DNA from 3 places in the Anaeromicrobium sediminis genome. Region 3 is predicted to be linked to each of the others. Evidence: riboswitches for the same ligand, from Rfam matches in the RefSeq annotation. Region 3 holds a riboswitch; each other region holds the start of a gene.
The links. Region 3 has a riboswitch for glycine ahead of CCE28_RS17040 (ACT domain-containing protein). Riboswitches for the same ligand answer to the same signal wherever they lie in the genome.
Positions count from the first base shown of each region.

Region 1: linked by a shared signal. The riboswitch ahead of CCE28_RS04435 (GrdX family protein) and the one ahead of CCE28_RS17040 (ACT domain-containing protein) in region 3 are both predicted to bind glycine.
Region 2: linked by a shared signal. The riboswitch ahead of gcvT (glycine cleavage system aminomethyltransferase GcvT) and the one ahead of CCE28_RS17040 (ACT domain-containing protein) in region 3 are both predicted to bind glycine.

Region 1 is NZ_NIBG01000002.1:326,042-331,690, reverse strand. It holds gene CCE28_RS04450 (glycine/sarcosine/betaine reductase component B subunit) at 1-209, opposite strand, end outside; gene trxA (thioredoxin TrxA) at 269-589, opposite strand; gene trxB (thioredoxin-disulfide reductase) at 606-1,553, opposite strand; gene CCE28_RS04435 (GrdX family protein) at 1,586-1,954, opposite strand; glycine riboswitch at 2,128-2,234, opposite strand; gene CCE28_RS04430 (DegV family protein) at 2,346-3,185, opposite strand; gene CCE28_RS04425 (Na/Pi cotransporter family protein) at 3,339-4,964, opposite strand; gene trmL (tRNA (uridine(34)/cytosine(34)/5-carboxymethylaminomethyluridine(34)-2'-O)-methyltransferase TrmL) at 5,120-5,590, opposite strand.
Region 2 is NZ_NIBG01000023.1:5,385-11,033, forward strand. It holds gene gcvPA (aminomethyl-transferring glycine dehydrogenase subunit GcvPA) at 1-713, shown strand, start outside; gene CCE28_RS18020 (PLP-dependent aminotransferase family protein) at 713-1,735, shown strand; glycine riboswitch at 2,047-2,147, shown strand; glycine riboswitch at 2,151-2,231, shown strand; gene gcvT (glycine cleavage system aminomethyltransferase GcvT) at 2,373-3,479, shown strand; gene gcvH (glycine cleavage system protein GcvH) at 3,603-3,989, shown strand; gene gcvPA (aminomethyl-transferring glycine dehydrogenase subunit GcvPA) at 4,025-5,365, shown strand; gene gcvPB (aminomethyl-transferring glycine dehydrogenase subunit GcvPB) at 5,365-5,649, shown strand, end outside.
Region 3 is NZ_NIBG01000020.1:11,670-17,318, reverse strand. It holds gene CCE28_RS17055 (anthranilate synthase component II) at 1-543, opposite strand, end outside; gene CCE28_RS17050 (HD domain-containing protein) at 562-1,038, opposite strand; gene CCE28_RS17045 (THUMP domain-containing class I SAM-dependent RNA methyltransferase) at 1,322-2,470, shown strand; glycine riboswitch at 2,881-2,968, shown strand; gene CCE28_RS17040 (ACT domain-containing protein) at 3,106-3,378, shown strand; gene CCE28_RS17035 (PFL family protein) at 3,394-4,752, shown strand; gene CCE28_RS17030 (multicopper oxidase family protein) at 5,140-5,649, shown strand, end outside.

The DNA of each region.
Region 1 (5,649 bases), on a different contig from region 3:
ACTCTAGGTTCTATAACATCTTTAACCGGAGTTATTCTTGTCTCCTCACCTGGTTTTGCAATATCAACCTCTACTGATTTAATATGCTCGTCTTCTAAAACCAAGTTAACGATTTCGTCTTTGTTTACGAATAAAACTCCATTTTCTACCTTTGTAGCTTCTCCGAATTGTATATCAGAGATCTTAATTTTACCTAATTCTAATCGCACAAAGCTCACCTCCCTTTTATTGTAGCTTATATAAGTGGGGCTCCCACTTATATAAGTTATTAACCAATGTTATTATTTAACATAGCTTCAATATTAGCTCTGTTTGCATCGTCTTTAGTTACTTCTGCAATCTTTTCTCCACCTTTGTAAAGAGCGATTGTAGGAAGTCCTAAAACTCTTTGTCCTATAGCTAATCTTCTAGCCTTAGTTGTATTAAGTTTTGTGAATTTTACTTTTCCACTAAACTGCTCAGCTAAAGCTTCAATATCTGGCATTAAAGCCTTGCATGGCTCACAACCATCACTCCAATAATCTACTAAAACAAAACCATCTGATTCTAAAACTTCTTCTTGGAAAGTATTCTTATCAACAGCTAACATTTTGTTTACCTCCTTTTTATTCTCCAAAATTGTGTTCAATATATTTCTCTGCAGTTACAGCTGCAATTGCACCATCTGCTGCCGCAGTGATTACCTGTCTTAATGATTTTACTCTAATATCTCCTGCTGCAAATACACCATCAACGTCTGTGTTCATATCATCATCTGTCATAATGTATCCACCTTCGTTCATCTTAACTTTACCTTTATATAATTCACTTATAGGTAAGAATCCAATGAATGGGAATACTCCAAATGTACCATCATCTTCGTGTGCTTCATACTCAGTTAATTCACCAGTTTTAGTGTTTTTGAATACTATAGACTCAATAATTCCATCACCTTTAATCTCATCTACAGTAGTATCCCACATAAACTCCATTTTATCATTCTTAAATGCTTTTTCTTGAATTGACTTAGCAGCTCTTAATTCATCTCTTCTATGTACAATTGTTACTTTTCTAGCAAATTTAGTTAAGTACATTGCTTCTTCTACTGCAGAGTCTCCTCCACCGATTACGAATACTTCTAAGTCTGTAAAGAAGTCAGCATCACAAGTTGCACAGTAAGAAACTCCCTTACCTGTTAATTCTACTTCACCTTTGCATCCAATCTTTCTTGGTTGTGCTCCAGTTGCAATGATTACTGCCTTTGCATGGTACTCTTCTTTTTCACCTTTTAAAACTTTAACTTTTCCAGTGAAATCTACATCTACTATTGAATCAATTTTCTTCTCTGCTCCAAATTCTTCTGCTTGCTCTACCATTCTTGCAATTAAGCTAGGTCCTGTTGCATCTGCAATTGATCCTGGATAGTTAGCTACTTCATTTGTAGTAACTATTTGTCCTCCAACTTTACCCTTTTCAAGAATTAATGTTTTTAACTTTGCTCTTGATGCATAAAGCCCAGCAGCTAATCCAGCTGGTCCTGCTCCTACTATTACCACATCATATAAGTTTTGCATTTTAATCCTCCTTAAACTTTACTTTTTTCTTACTATATAGCACTCTTTATTATTGACAAATCAATGACTTGAAAATCTTCTAAAATACTTTCTGTCCAATTAGGAGTTTTCCTATCATTTATTAATTTTTTAGCACTTTCTAATGAATTCTCTATAATCATTAAGGATTCCATATCTAGTTTAGCCACTTCTTTTGAAATCAATACAGATTTATAAGGAGTTTCATTTGGTTTAATACTTGATGATAGTGGATGTGTAAGCAACTTATGTCCCCCATGAATCTTATCTCTAACTAATTCTAGTACTTTAATGAAATCCTTTTCCTTCATGTAAATAGTATCTATTTCCTTGGAAAATTCTTCATTCACTTTTGGGTTATTCGTCACTAATATTCTTTTCATCTCATCCTCCAACTTTCTAAAAAGTCACAATCATTTTTATTTTATGACACTTTTGAATAAAATAAAAGCATGGCAAATAATTATGCCACGCTTCTCTGTCGTAAACCTGAGAGATTCTCCCCATAGGGGATTGCTCCTTCGGTGCTTTTTATTTAAAAAGCTTTCCAGAGTTCTGTCAGAGTACGGTCCTTTTGCCTGAAAAATTCACAAACCAGTTGGCAATAACATAGTTTGTTTGTCCCTTCGGCGACTAATTTTAGTTCTCTCCCACACCCATCAATCAGAAATCGATTTTTTTATACAATTTTTTCTATGTCCTTATCACAATTTCATTATAGAACAAAGTTTAAAATTTATCAATATCTTTTTTATGCAAGTATGCAAGTTTTTTTTACTTTAAAAATATAATCCCGATTAGGCTTGGTCCAGTATGCGTGCCTATTGTAGGCCCTATGCGACTTTCAAGGATTTCCACAGGTTTTAACTCTTCTCTCACTTCTTCCTTCATTTTTTCGAAACTTTTTTCATTTTTACCATGTATCAGGGTAATTGAACCTATTTTTCCATCAAGCGACATACTTCTACACATATCTATCATTTTCCTTATTATTTTTTTACTACCCCTTACTTTATCCATAACTTCTATTTCTCCACCCTCAATATGTAATATGGGTTTTAAATTTAATAAATTTCCTATCATGGCTTTAGCAGGACTTAATCTTCCACCTTTTTTTAGATATTCTAGAGTTTCTACAGAAAATAATACTTCCACCCTATCTATCATACTATTAATTTTTTCAATTATTTCTTCTTTTGTTTTACCTTCTTTAGCCATTCTAGCTGCCTCTACAGCCATCATTCCACATCCATAGGATAGTGATAGAGTATCTATCACATGAACTTTCTCTGGATCTGTTGCATCCTTAGCTATTAAGGCCGATTGATGAGTTCCACTTACCTTTGAGGATCCATTTATAATTATGATTTCATAACCTTCACTTAAATATTTTTCTATTTTTTCAATATATGCACTAGGTATAACTTGCGCTGTTTTAGGAAGTTCTGTACTTTTTTCCAACTTTTCAAAAAATTCATCTATAGTTATTGTCACCTGATCTTCATATTCTACTTCTCCAAATCTTACTTTAAGGGGTAATACACATATATCATATTTTTGGGCTACTTCTTTGGGAATGTCAGACAAACTATCTGTTATTATTTTTATCTTCATGAAATATGCTCCTTTCATTTTGTACCTACTTATAGATAATCTTATTATTAGGATTTGTCTTTTACAACATTTTTTATTTAGTATGTTAAAATTTTAATATTCTAATTAAAAAAGTGTAATAAGGGTCCTAACCCCTATTACACCTATTTTATATTATCTATCTGGAAAATCTAATACGGCAAAGGCAATCTTAGCTGTATGATCTCCTATTCTTTCTAAATTGCTTATAATATCTAGGAATATAACTCCAGAAGATGTAGTACATTCTTGTCTATTAAGTCTACCAATGTGGCTAGCTCTTAATGATTTTTCCATATGATCTATTTCGCCTTCTCGTTCTAATATTCTTCTTGCTGTATTTAAGTCAGCTGTTTCTAGGGCTAAAATAGATTCCTTATAAGACTTTAGAACTCTCTCGTGCATCTCTTCTAATTCCTTGATACCTTTATCACTAAATACTAATTTATTGTCTTTCTTATATACGGCCAATTCTGCAATGTTATCTGCATGATCTCCAACTCTTTCAATATCGTTTATAGTATTAAACATTCCATCTACAATTTCATGTTGTCTCGCTGATAGGGATGTATTTGATAATTTAACTAAATATTCTCCTATGGATCTTTCCATATTATTTATAATCTTTTCAAGCTTAAAGGCTTCTTTAGCAATTTTTTCACTACCCTCAAAGAATGCTTTTATAGATAACTCATAACTTTCTAACACTATATTTGCCATGTTTAATATTTCTTTATTTACCTGAACCATAGCTATTGATGGAGTTTCTAACATTCTATCATCAAGGTACTTAATACCCTTTTGCTCTGTTTCTTCTATATCTTGTATTGGTATTAGCTTATTTGCTAATCTAACTAATAGTGGTGCAAAAGGTAATAATATTAATGTATTCGCTATATTAAATATAGTATGGGCATTTGCAAGCTGTCTCTCTGGAAGTGAAGTCATCTTTGTAACAAAGTCTATTGTAAGACCTTTAAATGCTATCATAAATAAAACTGTACCTGTTACGTTAAACATTAAATGTATAATTGCGGCTCTTTTAGCAGTTTTATTAGCACCAATACTTGACAACATAGCCGTTACACAGGTTCCTATGTTTGTACCGAATAAAATCGGAAGTGCTGCCTCTATAGGTAGTAAACCTTCACTAGCAAGGGCTATTAATATACCCGTTGTGGCACTTGAACTTTGGACTACTGCTGTTATAAAGAATCCTGTGAATATGGCCATTAAAGAATCTACAAATGTATGATTTCCAAAAGAAAGAAGCATGTCTTTAAATCCACTATACTCTCTTAATGGCTTTACTGAATCCTTCATTAAATCCATTCCGATGAATAATATACCAAAACCAATTAATATTTCTGCCATGTTTTTGATCTTTTTATCATTGGCAAATAACCAAACCCCTACACCTATTGCTACAACTATAGGAGCTATCTCACTTAATTTTAGGGACGCTATTTGAGCTGTTATGGTTGTTCCAATATTTGCTCCCATAATAACTCCAGTTGCTTGAGTTAAATTCATTATTCCAGCATTTACAAAACCTACAACCATTACAGTTGTTGCACTTGAACTTTGGACTACCGCCGTTACTATAGCACCAACGAACACACCCATAATTCTATTACTAGTCAGGATTTCTATAATCCTTTTCATTCTATCTCCGGCAGATTTTTGTAAACCATCTCCCATAATGCTCATTCCATAGAGGAATAAACCTAATCCTCCTAATACTCCAAAGAGAATTTTCATTTGCTGACCTCCTAACAATATTCTATGTTTTATCTAGATTAATAATATAATATTTAACTTCTTCTTTTGTTAAGAGAATGTTAAATTTATTAACAGAATGTCAATTTTATTAATAAATTGTAAAATAAAATCACATTTTGACAATAAATCGTAGTTTATACTAGATCTTTAAATCCAAGTTGTCTTAAAACTTCGTATAAAACAATATTTACAGAATTAGATAGATTAAGGGATCTAGCCTTCTCATTCTTTACCATAGGTATTTTAATACAAGTGTCCATATGTTTATTTAATATGTCCATTGGTATTCCAGCCGTTTCTTTACCAAACATAATAAAGCAGTCTTCTTCATAAGTCATATCCGTATAATATGACTTTGCCTTTGTTGTTCCAAAATAAATCCTTTTACCCTTGTTTTTCTCAAAGAATTCTTCCACATTCTCATAAATATGTAAATCTAATAAATGCCAATAATCTAATCCTGCCCTCTTTAGATGTTTATCCTCTATAGAGAATCCTAAAGGTTTTATAAGATGCAAACTTGTTCCCGTTGCAGCACAAGTTCTAGCTATGGTTCCTGTATTTGGTGGTATTTCTGGTTGATATAATACTACATTAACAGGCATATTTTTTCACACCCTTCTTATTTTATTATGATTTTTCACCCTATTGATTATACCATATA
Region 2 (5,649 bases), on a different contig from region 3:
CTGGAATTATAATACAAAGTCCTAACTTCTTCGGGATCATAGAAGACTATACGGAGGCAGAAAAAATAATTCATGAAAAGAATGGATTATTAATTACTTATGTGGACCCTATTTCTTTGGGAATATTAAAAAGACCTGATGAACAAGGGGCAGACATTGTTGTAGGAGAAGCTCAATCCTTTGGAAATTCTTTAAATTATGGAGGTCCATTCTTAGGATTTATAGCTACTAAATCAGAATTAAGTAAAAATATTTTTGGTAGAAGAATTGATTTATCCATAGATGAAGAGGGAAGACAAGAATTTCATATGAAATTTCAAGGCAAGAGAGCATATATGGATAGATATAATTCCACATCACATAAATTACTAAATGTTTTGATTGGATCCATATATTTAAGTACCTTAGGAAAGAAAGGCTTAAGGGAAGTTGCAATTCAATGTGTGAAAAATTCCCATTATGCTTTTGATGAAATAACTAAGAGTGGTAAATTTAAACCTGTATTTAATAGACCCTTTTTTAAGGAATTTATGATTACTAGTGATTTAAATTCTAGTGAAATAAATGAAAAACTATTAAAGAAAGGAATCATTGGAGGATATGAAGTTCAAAGGGATTATGATGAATTAGAAAACAGCTTATTGCTTTGTGTAACAGAAAAGAGAAGCAAAAAAGAGATAGATAAACTTTCAAAGATACTGGAGGCCTTATAGTGGATAATTATAATAAATCAATTTTTCATATATCTAAACCTGGAAGAAGGGCTTATTTACTTCCACAAAAGAATATAAGTGATGAATATATATCAAATATAATACCGCCAGAATTATTGAGTGATCAGGAACTAGATTTACCAGAAGTAAGTGAATTAGATGTGATTAGACACTTTACTAATTTGTTCCATAAGGATGATAAAGTAGAAGAAGACTATGAAATTGAACTTCATAGCATAAAGAACAATCCCAAGATAAATGAGGATTTAGAAGCTATGAAAGAATTTAGCATGGTTCATCCTTATCAGTCAATTGAAACAGTTCAAGGGTCCCTTGAAGTAATATATAAATTAGATGAAATCCTAAGTAGGGCATTGAGTATGGATAGGGTATGCCTACAGGGAATGACAGGAGTACATGGAGAACTTATAAGCTTTATGCTAATGAGGGCTTATTATAATAGTATAAAAGAATTTAAAAGGACTAAAATAATAGTTTCTCATGTGGACTATAAAAATAGCAAGTCCATATTGTGTTTAGCCGGATATGAAGTTGTAAAAGTACAACTAGATGAAGAAGGAAGTATATGTATAGATTCCTTAAAAGAGTTATTAGATGATAAAATAGCTGCTATTATGCTTACCAATTCAATTGCGTTAGATTTAAAAAAGGCAAAAGAAATAGAAGAATTAGTTCACAATATAGGTGGATTAATACTTTATAATGGATGGAATATTAATTCGATTGATGAAATTATGGATTTCTCCTATGGACATATTGACATGATTCACTTTGATTTAAATAGGGCTTTTGGAAATTATTATGATTCTGGATGTGGCGCTATAGGGGTGAAGGAACATTTGGTTAAATTCTTGCCTATACCAATTGTTCACAAGGCTAATGATAAGTATATATTAGATTATGATAGGCCAGAGTCTATAGGTAAGATAAAAGGCTTTTATGGTAATTATAGAATGATTTTAAGGGCCTATACTCATATGTTGGCTAGGGGAATGAAGTAGAGAAATTATAAAAAACACAAAAGTGTCAAAAAAACTACTAACTAGGTAAATGAAATGAGAAAAAATGAAAATTATGCCTATAAAATAGAGAAAACCACATAAAATGGTATTAGAAAAAATATGGGCCACATAAGACTTTAATAGGATAAAGCCTAGTTATTACAATTAGTTCATGGAAATGGATTCTTATTTTCCTGACTATATTTGTAATAACTTCTAGAAGTTTCAAATGTGTTAAGTTAATATCAATTGTTGAAATATTCAGAAAAGTACTGTAATATAAATACAAATAATAAAATATGATTATCCAAATGAGGATAGCGTGAGATATCTTTAAAGATAGCCGAAGAAGCAATGTGGAAAAAGCCAAATTTTCACAGAAACTTTCAGGCAAAAGGATCGTTATCTGATGGGTCTCTGGAAAGTTGGATAGTTTCCACGCCGAAGGGGAAATACACCATAGGGTGTAGAAGCTCTCAGGTAAAAAAGGACAGAGGGATATGGAGGCATTAAAAATTGTCATGCCTTTATATCTCTCTTTTTAATTTCAAAAATATAAACAAGACTACATGTTATGCATAGAAGATGAGAATCATATTTAGTGTGATAAAAGAATTATTTAAGGAGGGGAAACGAAATGTCAAATCTTAAAAGAACGGCTCTTTTCAATGCCCATGGAAAGCACGGAGGAAAGATAATAGACTTCTCAGGATGGGAACTTCCAGTCCAATATGAGGGCATCACTCCAGAGCACGAAGCTACTAGAAATAAGGCTGGTCTATTTGATGTATCTCATATGGGAGAAGTGGAAGTTAAGGGTAAGGATGCCTTTAAATTCGTACAAAATTTAGTGACTAATGATGTATCTGCCCTTGAGGATAATCAGGTATTATATACATTTATGTGCTATGAAGACGGTGGAGTGGTAGATGATTTATTAGTATATAGATTTAATGAAGAACATTTTTTCCTTGTAATAAATGCTAGTAACGTGGATAAGGATTTTGACTGGATGAAGAAGAACTCAGATGGATATGATATAGATGTTGTGAATATATCAGAGGCGTTATCTCAATTGGCCATACAAGGACCTCATGCTCAAGAAATACTACAAAAACTAACAGATACAGATTTGACCGAGATAAAGTTTTTCTACTGTAAGAGAAATGTGAATGTGGCCGGAGCTAGCTGTTTGGTTTCAAGAACTGGATATACGGGAGAAGATGGTTTTGAAATATACCTAGACCATGACAATGCAGAAATGGTTTGGGAAAAACTTATGGAAGAGGGAAAAGATCTAGGGCTAAGACCAGTGGGTCTAGGAGCTAGGGACACTTTAAGATTTGAAGCTACATTACCCCTTTATGGGAATGAATTGACTAAGGATATAACTCCATTAGAAGCGGGCCTTGGATTCTTTGTAAAGTTAGACACAGACGATTTTATAGGAAAGGAAGCTTTGGTTAAGCAGAAGGCAGAAGGATTAAAGAGAAAAATAGTAGGTTTTGAAATGTTAGATAAGGGAATTCCTAGACATGGTTATGAAGTATGGGCAGATGGAAAAGAAATAGGATTTGTAACTACTGGATATGCTGCTCCTACAGTTAAGAAGAATATAGGATTTGCCATGGTTCCTATAGAGTATTCAAAACTAGGTACACCTATTGAAATAAAGGTGAGAAAAAGAATTTTAAAGGCTCAAGTGGTAAGTAAGAGATTTTACACTAAGAACTATAAGAAATAAAAGCTAAGATAGGTTTAAAAAACTATATTAGCTCAATAAAATTAAGAAAATTAAAAACAATCTAAATATGGATGTTGTTATGGACTATTATATTTAGAAAAAGTTATTAAGGAGGAATTTATTGTGAAAATAGTAGAAGGAATTTATTATTCAAAGGATCATGAGTGGATTAAGGTAGAGGGAAATGAAGCTTCTATAGGAATTACAGATTATGCTCAACATGCCCTAGGGGAAATCGTTTATGTGGAAATGCCTGAGGTTGATGATGAATTAAATGCTGGAGATGTATTTGGTGTTATTGAATCTGTTAAGGCTGCATCCGATTCTTACATGCCTGTGTCAGGAAAGATTACAGGAATAAATGAAGAATTAGAAGATTCACCGGAACTTTTAAATAATAGTCCTTATGAAAGCTGGATATTAAAGGTTGAAATCAGCGATTTATCAGAATTAGACAGTTTAATGGATCATGAAGACTATAAGGCATTTTGTGAAAGTGAAAGCCATTAAAAATTAGTTTCTATAAAGTATGGAGGAGGTAGCCTATGCATAGATATATTGCTAATACAGAAGCAGATAGAAAATATATGCTAAACGAAATAAATGCAGAATCTATAGATGATTTATTTAGTGATATTCCAGAAGAACTTAAGTTAGGTAGGGAGCTCAACTTAAAAGAGGGAATGTCAGAGATAGAAATCTTTAATCATATGAACGAAATTGCAAGTAAAAATAAGAGTATAAATGATTTAACATGCTTTTTAGGAGCAGGAGCATATGATCATTATATTCCTACTATTATAAAACACATGGTTTTAAGATCTGAGTTCTTCACTGCTTATACACCTTATCAACCGGAGATAAGCCAGGGAACGTTACAAGCTATATTTGAGTATCAAACTATGATTAGTGATTTAACGGGAATGGATGTATCTAATGCATCCATGTATGATGGTGCAACGGCTTGTGCAGAGGCAGCCATAATGGCTTGCGCAAATACTAGACGTAAATCAGTTTTAGTATCTAAAACTGTAAATCCTGAAACTAGAAAAGTGTTAAATACTTATATGAAATATAGAAACTTAGAAGTAATTGAAGTGGATATGACAGACGGAGTTACGGATTTAGAACATTTAAAATCTCTAGTAAGCAAGGAAACGGCAGGGGTTATAATCCAAAGTCCTAACTTCTTTGGAATAATAGAAGATTATTCTAAAGCTGGAGAAATAGTTCACGCAAATAAGGGGTTACTAATAACTTCTGTAGATCCAATGTCTTTAGCCATATTAAAGAATCCAGGATCACAGGGAGCAGATATTGTAGTAGGAGATGCTCAATGCTTTGGAAATGGACTAAACCTTGGAGGTCCATATTTAGGATTTATGGCAACTAAGTCAAAGTTAGCTAGAAAGATGCCAGGTAGAATAGTAGGAGAGTCTGTAGATGCAGATGGAAAGAGAGCCTTTGTTCTTACTCTTCAAGCTAGGGAACAGCATATTAGAAGATTTAAAGCTACATCTAACATATGCTCAAATCAAGGTTTAAATATGTTAATGGCAACTATTTATCTAACTACTTTAGGTAAAGAAGGATTAAAGGAAGTGGCTATGCAGTCGGCTCAAAAGGCACACTATGCCTTTGAAGAAATAACTAAGGGTGGTAAGTTTAAACCTGTATTTGATAAACCTTTCTTTAAAGAGTTTGTACTTACTAGTGATATGGATAGTACTAAGGTAAATGAGAAGTTACTGGGAGAAGGTATTCTTGGTGGATATGAAATAGGTAAAGACTATGAAGAATATAAAAATAGTTTAATGTTCTGTGTAACAGAAAAGAGAACTAAGTATGAAATAGATAAACTTTCAAGTGTATTGGAGGTGTTATAATGAGAAACTATGATAATTTAATCTTTGAAATATCTAAACCTGGTAGAAAAGCATATAAACTTCCTAAAAATGATGTGCCGGGTAAGGATTTATCAAGTATAATCCCAGCGGAGTTTTTAAGTGAAGAAGAGTTAAAATTACCAGAGGTAAGTGAGTTAGATGTAGTTAGACATTTTACTAATTTATCTAATAAAAACTATGGAGTAGATACGGGTTTCTATCCATTAGGTTCTTGTACTATGAAGTATAATCCAAAGATAAATGAAGACGTGGCGGGTATGGAG
Region 3 (5,649 bases):
AAGTAGTTCCATTCCCTGCTCTGTAAGTATGGCTTCTGGATGGAATTGTACCCCTTCTATCATAAATTCCTTATGTTTTACACCCATAATTTCTCCTTCTTTAGTTAGAGAAGTAACTTCAAGACAGTCTGGTAACGTATTCTTATCTATGACTAGTGAATGATACCTAGTTACTTTAAGAGGATTGTTAAGTCCTTTAAACACGCCCTTATCAGTATGATCTATATTGTGAACCTTTCCGTGAACTGGTTCTAGCGCTTTTATTATTTTTCCACCAAATACTTGTCCTATAGTTTGATGACCTAGGCAAATCCCTAGGATTGGATATTTACCCTTAAGTTTTTCAACTACTTCTATACAAATACCAGCTTCATTAGGAGTACATGGCCCAGGAGACAGTACGATAATGTCTGGATTTAAATTTTCTATGTCCTCAATAGTCAATTCATCATTTCTTTTTACAACTACTTCTTCTTTTAATGAAGATAAATACTGAACTAAGTTATAAGTGAATGAATCATAGTTATCAATCATTAATATCAACTAAAACAGCTCCCTTATTTAATATGTGAGTTTTGGTAGTGTGTTTTTGAATTTTTTACATTCCTTGAGTGCCTTACAGTCTAAACATAATCTAGATTTTTTATCTGCTTCATAAATTATAAAATCTAAATCTGATTTTAATAAATCCTTATTTCTATGACTTTTTATAGCCTGCTTTATTAAACCTATTTCTTCCTGAGAAAATAAACTATCTTCAAGGATAGGCACACATAAATGAGCAGAGGCTACTGCATGGTCTATATTTTCCTCGTATTCCATAAACCTACCAATATCATGGAGTAATCCTGCTGCGTATATTATTTCCTTTTCTAAGGATAGATTTTTTTCTAATGAAAGAATATACGCTACTCTAGATACGTCAATAAAATGTTGTAGGGTATGACGGCAAAATATTCTGTCTTTTTCACACATGTTTATTCTATTTAAGTATTCCTTGTACTTTTCATTTTCTAATATTTTGTTTACTCTATTCATATGATTTCTCCTGAGTATTTAAGGATTTGTTAACAACTTTAATTTCTAAACTATCTCCCTATATAACTTACTTTGTCTAATTTTATCATTATTTATTATTTACAATCAATATAGATAAATTAATAACAGTAGAAAAGGGAATATTTATCCTTAAACCTATGAATTTAGATAAATTTTGACATTTTATATATTATAAAAAATACGTCAACAATTAGTCAACAAAATTAATATTGATTAACCATATGTGTTATAATACTAAAGAATAACATATAGGAGAGATAATATGGAATTAACTTTAATTGCAACGGCAACCTTTGGGTTAGAAAAATTAGTAAAAATAGAAGTGGAAAACTTAGGATATGAAGTAATAAAAGTAGATAATGGTAAAGTAGAATTTAAGGCAGAGGAAAGGGATATTCCCATATTAAATATGTGGCTTAGGGTAGCAGATAGAGTATTAGTTAAAATGGGAGAATTCAAGGCTACTACCTTTGAAGAATTGTTTCAAGGAGTTAAAAAATTACCTTGGCATGAATGGATCGGTGAAAATGACAAATTTCCTGTAAACGGAAAGAGTGTAAAGTCCACATTATTTAGTATATCTGACTGTCAGGCCATAACTAAAAAGGCCATAGTAGAAAAATTAAAATCTCAATATAAAGTAGATTGGTTTAAAGAAACGGGTGCAGAATATGGAATAGAAGTAGCTCTTTTAAAGGACATAGCTACAATTACCATAGATACATCTGGTGTAGGATTACATAAAAGAGGATATAGGGAGACGGCCAATGAAGCTCCCCTTAAAGAAACTCTAGCAGCAGCCATGGTAATGATAAGCAGATGGAGAGGGGACAGAGCCCTTATAGATCCATTTTGTGGTTCTGGAACTATAGCTATAGAGGCAGCTATGATAGGTAAAAATATAGCCCCAGGTCTGGAAAGAAGTTTCATATCAGAAAACTGGTCAAGAATACCAAAGCAAGCTTGGAAAGATGCTAGAACTCATGCCCTTAAATCTATTCGTCAAGATATTGAATTGGACATATATGCATCAGATATAGACCCTAAAACTATAAAGATAGCTAAAGATAATGCATATAATGCAGGTGTAGACGAGTGTATTAAATTTGAATCACATGATATGGGAAAGATCCATTCTGACAAGGAATATGGATATATAATCAGCAATCCTCCCTATGGAGAAAGATTAGGGGAGAAGGCAGAAGTTCAAAGACTTTATAAGAGAATGGGGAAGAGCTTTTCAAAATTTAAAACCTGGTCAAAATATATAATAACTTCTGATGAAGAATTAGAGAAGTTATATGGTAAGAAAGCAGATAAAAAGAGAAAATTATTTAACGGTAGAATTAAGGTAGACTACTACCAATTCTTTGGCCCAAAGCCACCGAAAGAATATTTTAATAATAAATAGATGAGATATGAAGGTTCTAGTTTTTTACTCATAAAAAACTAGAATCTTTTTTGCTATGGAGAGAAATTATATGTAAGCTAGGCTTATGTGGACCTACTACATTTCCATAAATCAAAACGTTTCACAGGCAAGTCACTATCAGACTATAGAGTGTGAATGTTATAGTTAGGATAGAAGGTTCATAATTGTTTGCAGCAAAGGATGTTCTGATGTTCCACCTGCTGAAAAATTTTTGATTTATAAAAACTTGTAGGTGCTATGATTTATGGAGCTTACAACTAAAAGGTATATACGTCTCAAAAATGTATTTTTAAATTTGTAGTTGCGTTACATTTTAGAATTGTGTTATAATTCTCTACATAATTTCATAGTGCCGGTTGAAGATAGCGGAAGTTTTTGCGACCGTTATGGGACGGGCCTCTGGAGAGACTCATATGAGCACCGAAGGGGAAAGCCAGCAATGGTGAAACTCTCAGGTAAAAGGACAGGGGATAATTAATAATGAAAAAGGGTGTATTCCTATGGATACATACTTATTTTTCATTTATAATTTTACTTTCTAGAGACCGATCATTTTGATTGTGTCTCTTTTATTTTTAAAAAAATTATATTCAATAAAAGAGGAGATGTGTTTTATGAAGGGCGTTATTACAGTAATAGGAAAGGATAAGGTTGGTATAATTGCAAAGGTTACTTCTGCTTTAGCAGAAAACAATATAAATATTTTAGATATTAGCCAAACTATTTTGCAGGATTACTTTACCATGATTATGATTGTAGATTTAAAAGATAGGAAAGATTTCTTTAAAGATATAAAAGACAATCTTGAAAAAGTGGGTAGAAGTATAGGTGTTTCTATTAAAATACAACATGAAGATGTATTTGATTCTATGCACAAAATTTCATAATGGGAGATGATGACAATGAGTAAATTTAAAAATATAATGGAAACAATTCAAATGATTGAAAAGGAAAAACTAGATATTCGAACTATTACCATGGGGATATCCTTACTAGATTGCTGCCATACAGATGGAAAACAATCGCGGATTAAGATTTACGATAAAATTACAAGATATGCAGAAAACCTAGTAAAAGTGGGAGAAGAACTTGAAGCAGAATATGGAGTACCTATTATAAATAAGAGGATTTCTGTAACCCCCATATCATTAGTTGCCCAAACAAGCAATGATAAAAATTATGTAGAGTTTGCAAAGACACTAGATGAGGCGGCAAAGGCAGTAGGCGTTAACTTCATTGGTGGTTTTTCAGCCCTTGTTCAAAAGGGATATTCAAGGGGAGATAGGATTCTTATAGATTCAATTCCAGAGGCCCTTTCTGTTACAGAAAGAGTGTGTTCTTCAGTAAATATTGGAGACACCCGGTCGGGTATAAATATGGATGCAGTTGCCCATATGGGTAAAATCATTAAAAAGACAGCTTATCTTACGAGGGATCAAAATAGTATAGGATGTGCTAAGCTTGTTGTTTTTGCTAATGCAGTAGAAGATAATCCTTTCATGGCAGGAGCCTTTCATGGAGCTGGAGAAGGGGAATGCGTCATAAATGTAGGTGTAAGCGGACCAGGAGTTGTAAAAGCAGCACTAGAAAAGGTAAAGGGTGCTCCCTTTGATGTGGTGGCTGACACCATAAAGAAAACTGCATTTAAAATAACGAGAATGGGAGAATTAGTAGGGAAGGAAGCCGCAAATAGGCTGAATGTTCCCTTTGGAATACTAGATTTATCCCTTGCACCAACTCCTGCTATAGGAGATAGTGTGGCAAGAATTTTAGAAGAAATGGGTATTGAAAGCTGTGGGGGACACGGTACTACAGCGGCCTTAGCCCTTTTAAACGATGCTGTTAAAAAGGGAGGAATTATGGCTTCTTCCCATGTGGGTGGATTAAGTGGAGCATTTATCCCTGTTAGTGAAGATGAGGGAATGATAAAGGCTGTAAAATCTGGTTCACTAAATATTGAAAAATTAGAGGCAATGACGTGTGTCTGCTCAGTAGGTCTTGATATGATCGCCATTCCTGGCGATACTCCAGATGAAACTATTTCAGCTATGATTGCCGATGAAGCGGCTATTGGAGTAATAAATCATAAAACAACTGCCGTAAGGATTATTCCCGTTTATGGTAAAGGTCTCGGAGATGAAGTAGTATTTGGAGGTCTTTTAGGAAGTGCTCCTATTATGGCCGTAAGTAAATTTAGTAGTGTTGATTTTATAAATAGAGGAGGAAGAGTTCCAGCCCCAGTTCATAGCTTCAAAAATTAAGGGAGACTATTATTTGTTTTTAGAATATATAGGGTAACGGAATGGGATTAGGCTTGAAAATTTGATTTTATAAGCCTAGCCCTATTTTCATCTGCCAAAACGGCATAATAATATAAAAGGCTAATTAATCACTTTTTTGGCCAAGCCTCATATTATATAAGTGAGAAGGGACAACTTATTCTCAAATATTTATATAAAAAGGAGGCGATAGGGATGACAAAACCATTAGATCCAAATATCATCCCTAAATATGTTAATCAATTGTTTATTCCACCTGTATTTAAACCTACCATTGTAAAAGATCCGATTACAGGTGAAGATATAAGTCATAACTATACAATTAGTATGACCCAATTTATGCAACAGCTCCTTCCGCCTATGTTTCCTATGACAACTGTCTGGGGATTTGAAGGTACTGTGGAAGATCCGTGTATAGGTGAGATTTCTTGTTTCCGTAGTACACCAGGTGCTACCTTTGAAGCTGTTCGAGACATACCCGTAAATGTGCAGTGGGTAAATAACATTACCGAACCAAATTTGTTTGCGGTAGATCCAACACTACATTGGGCAAATCCTAATAATATGCCAAGACCAATACCACCATTTTTACCATTTCCTCCAGGATATGCTTTAGCCCAGAGTCCAGTTCCTCTTGTGGTACATTTACATGGGGCAGAGGTTAGATCTGATTCAGATGGTCATCCAGAGGCATGGTTTACGGCTGGAGAGGAAAAAAAAGGTGAGGCATTTTCCAAGTCCCGTTTTACCTATCAAAACACACAGGAGCCAACTACACTTTGGTATCATGATCATGCACTAGGAACCACACGTCTTGGCGTATATGGAGGCTTCGCTGGAGCCTATCTACTAAGAGATCCAAACAATAAAATATCTCCA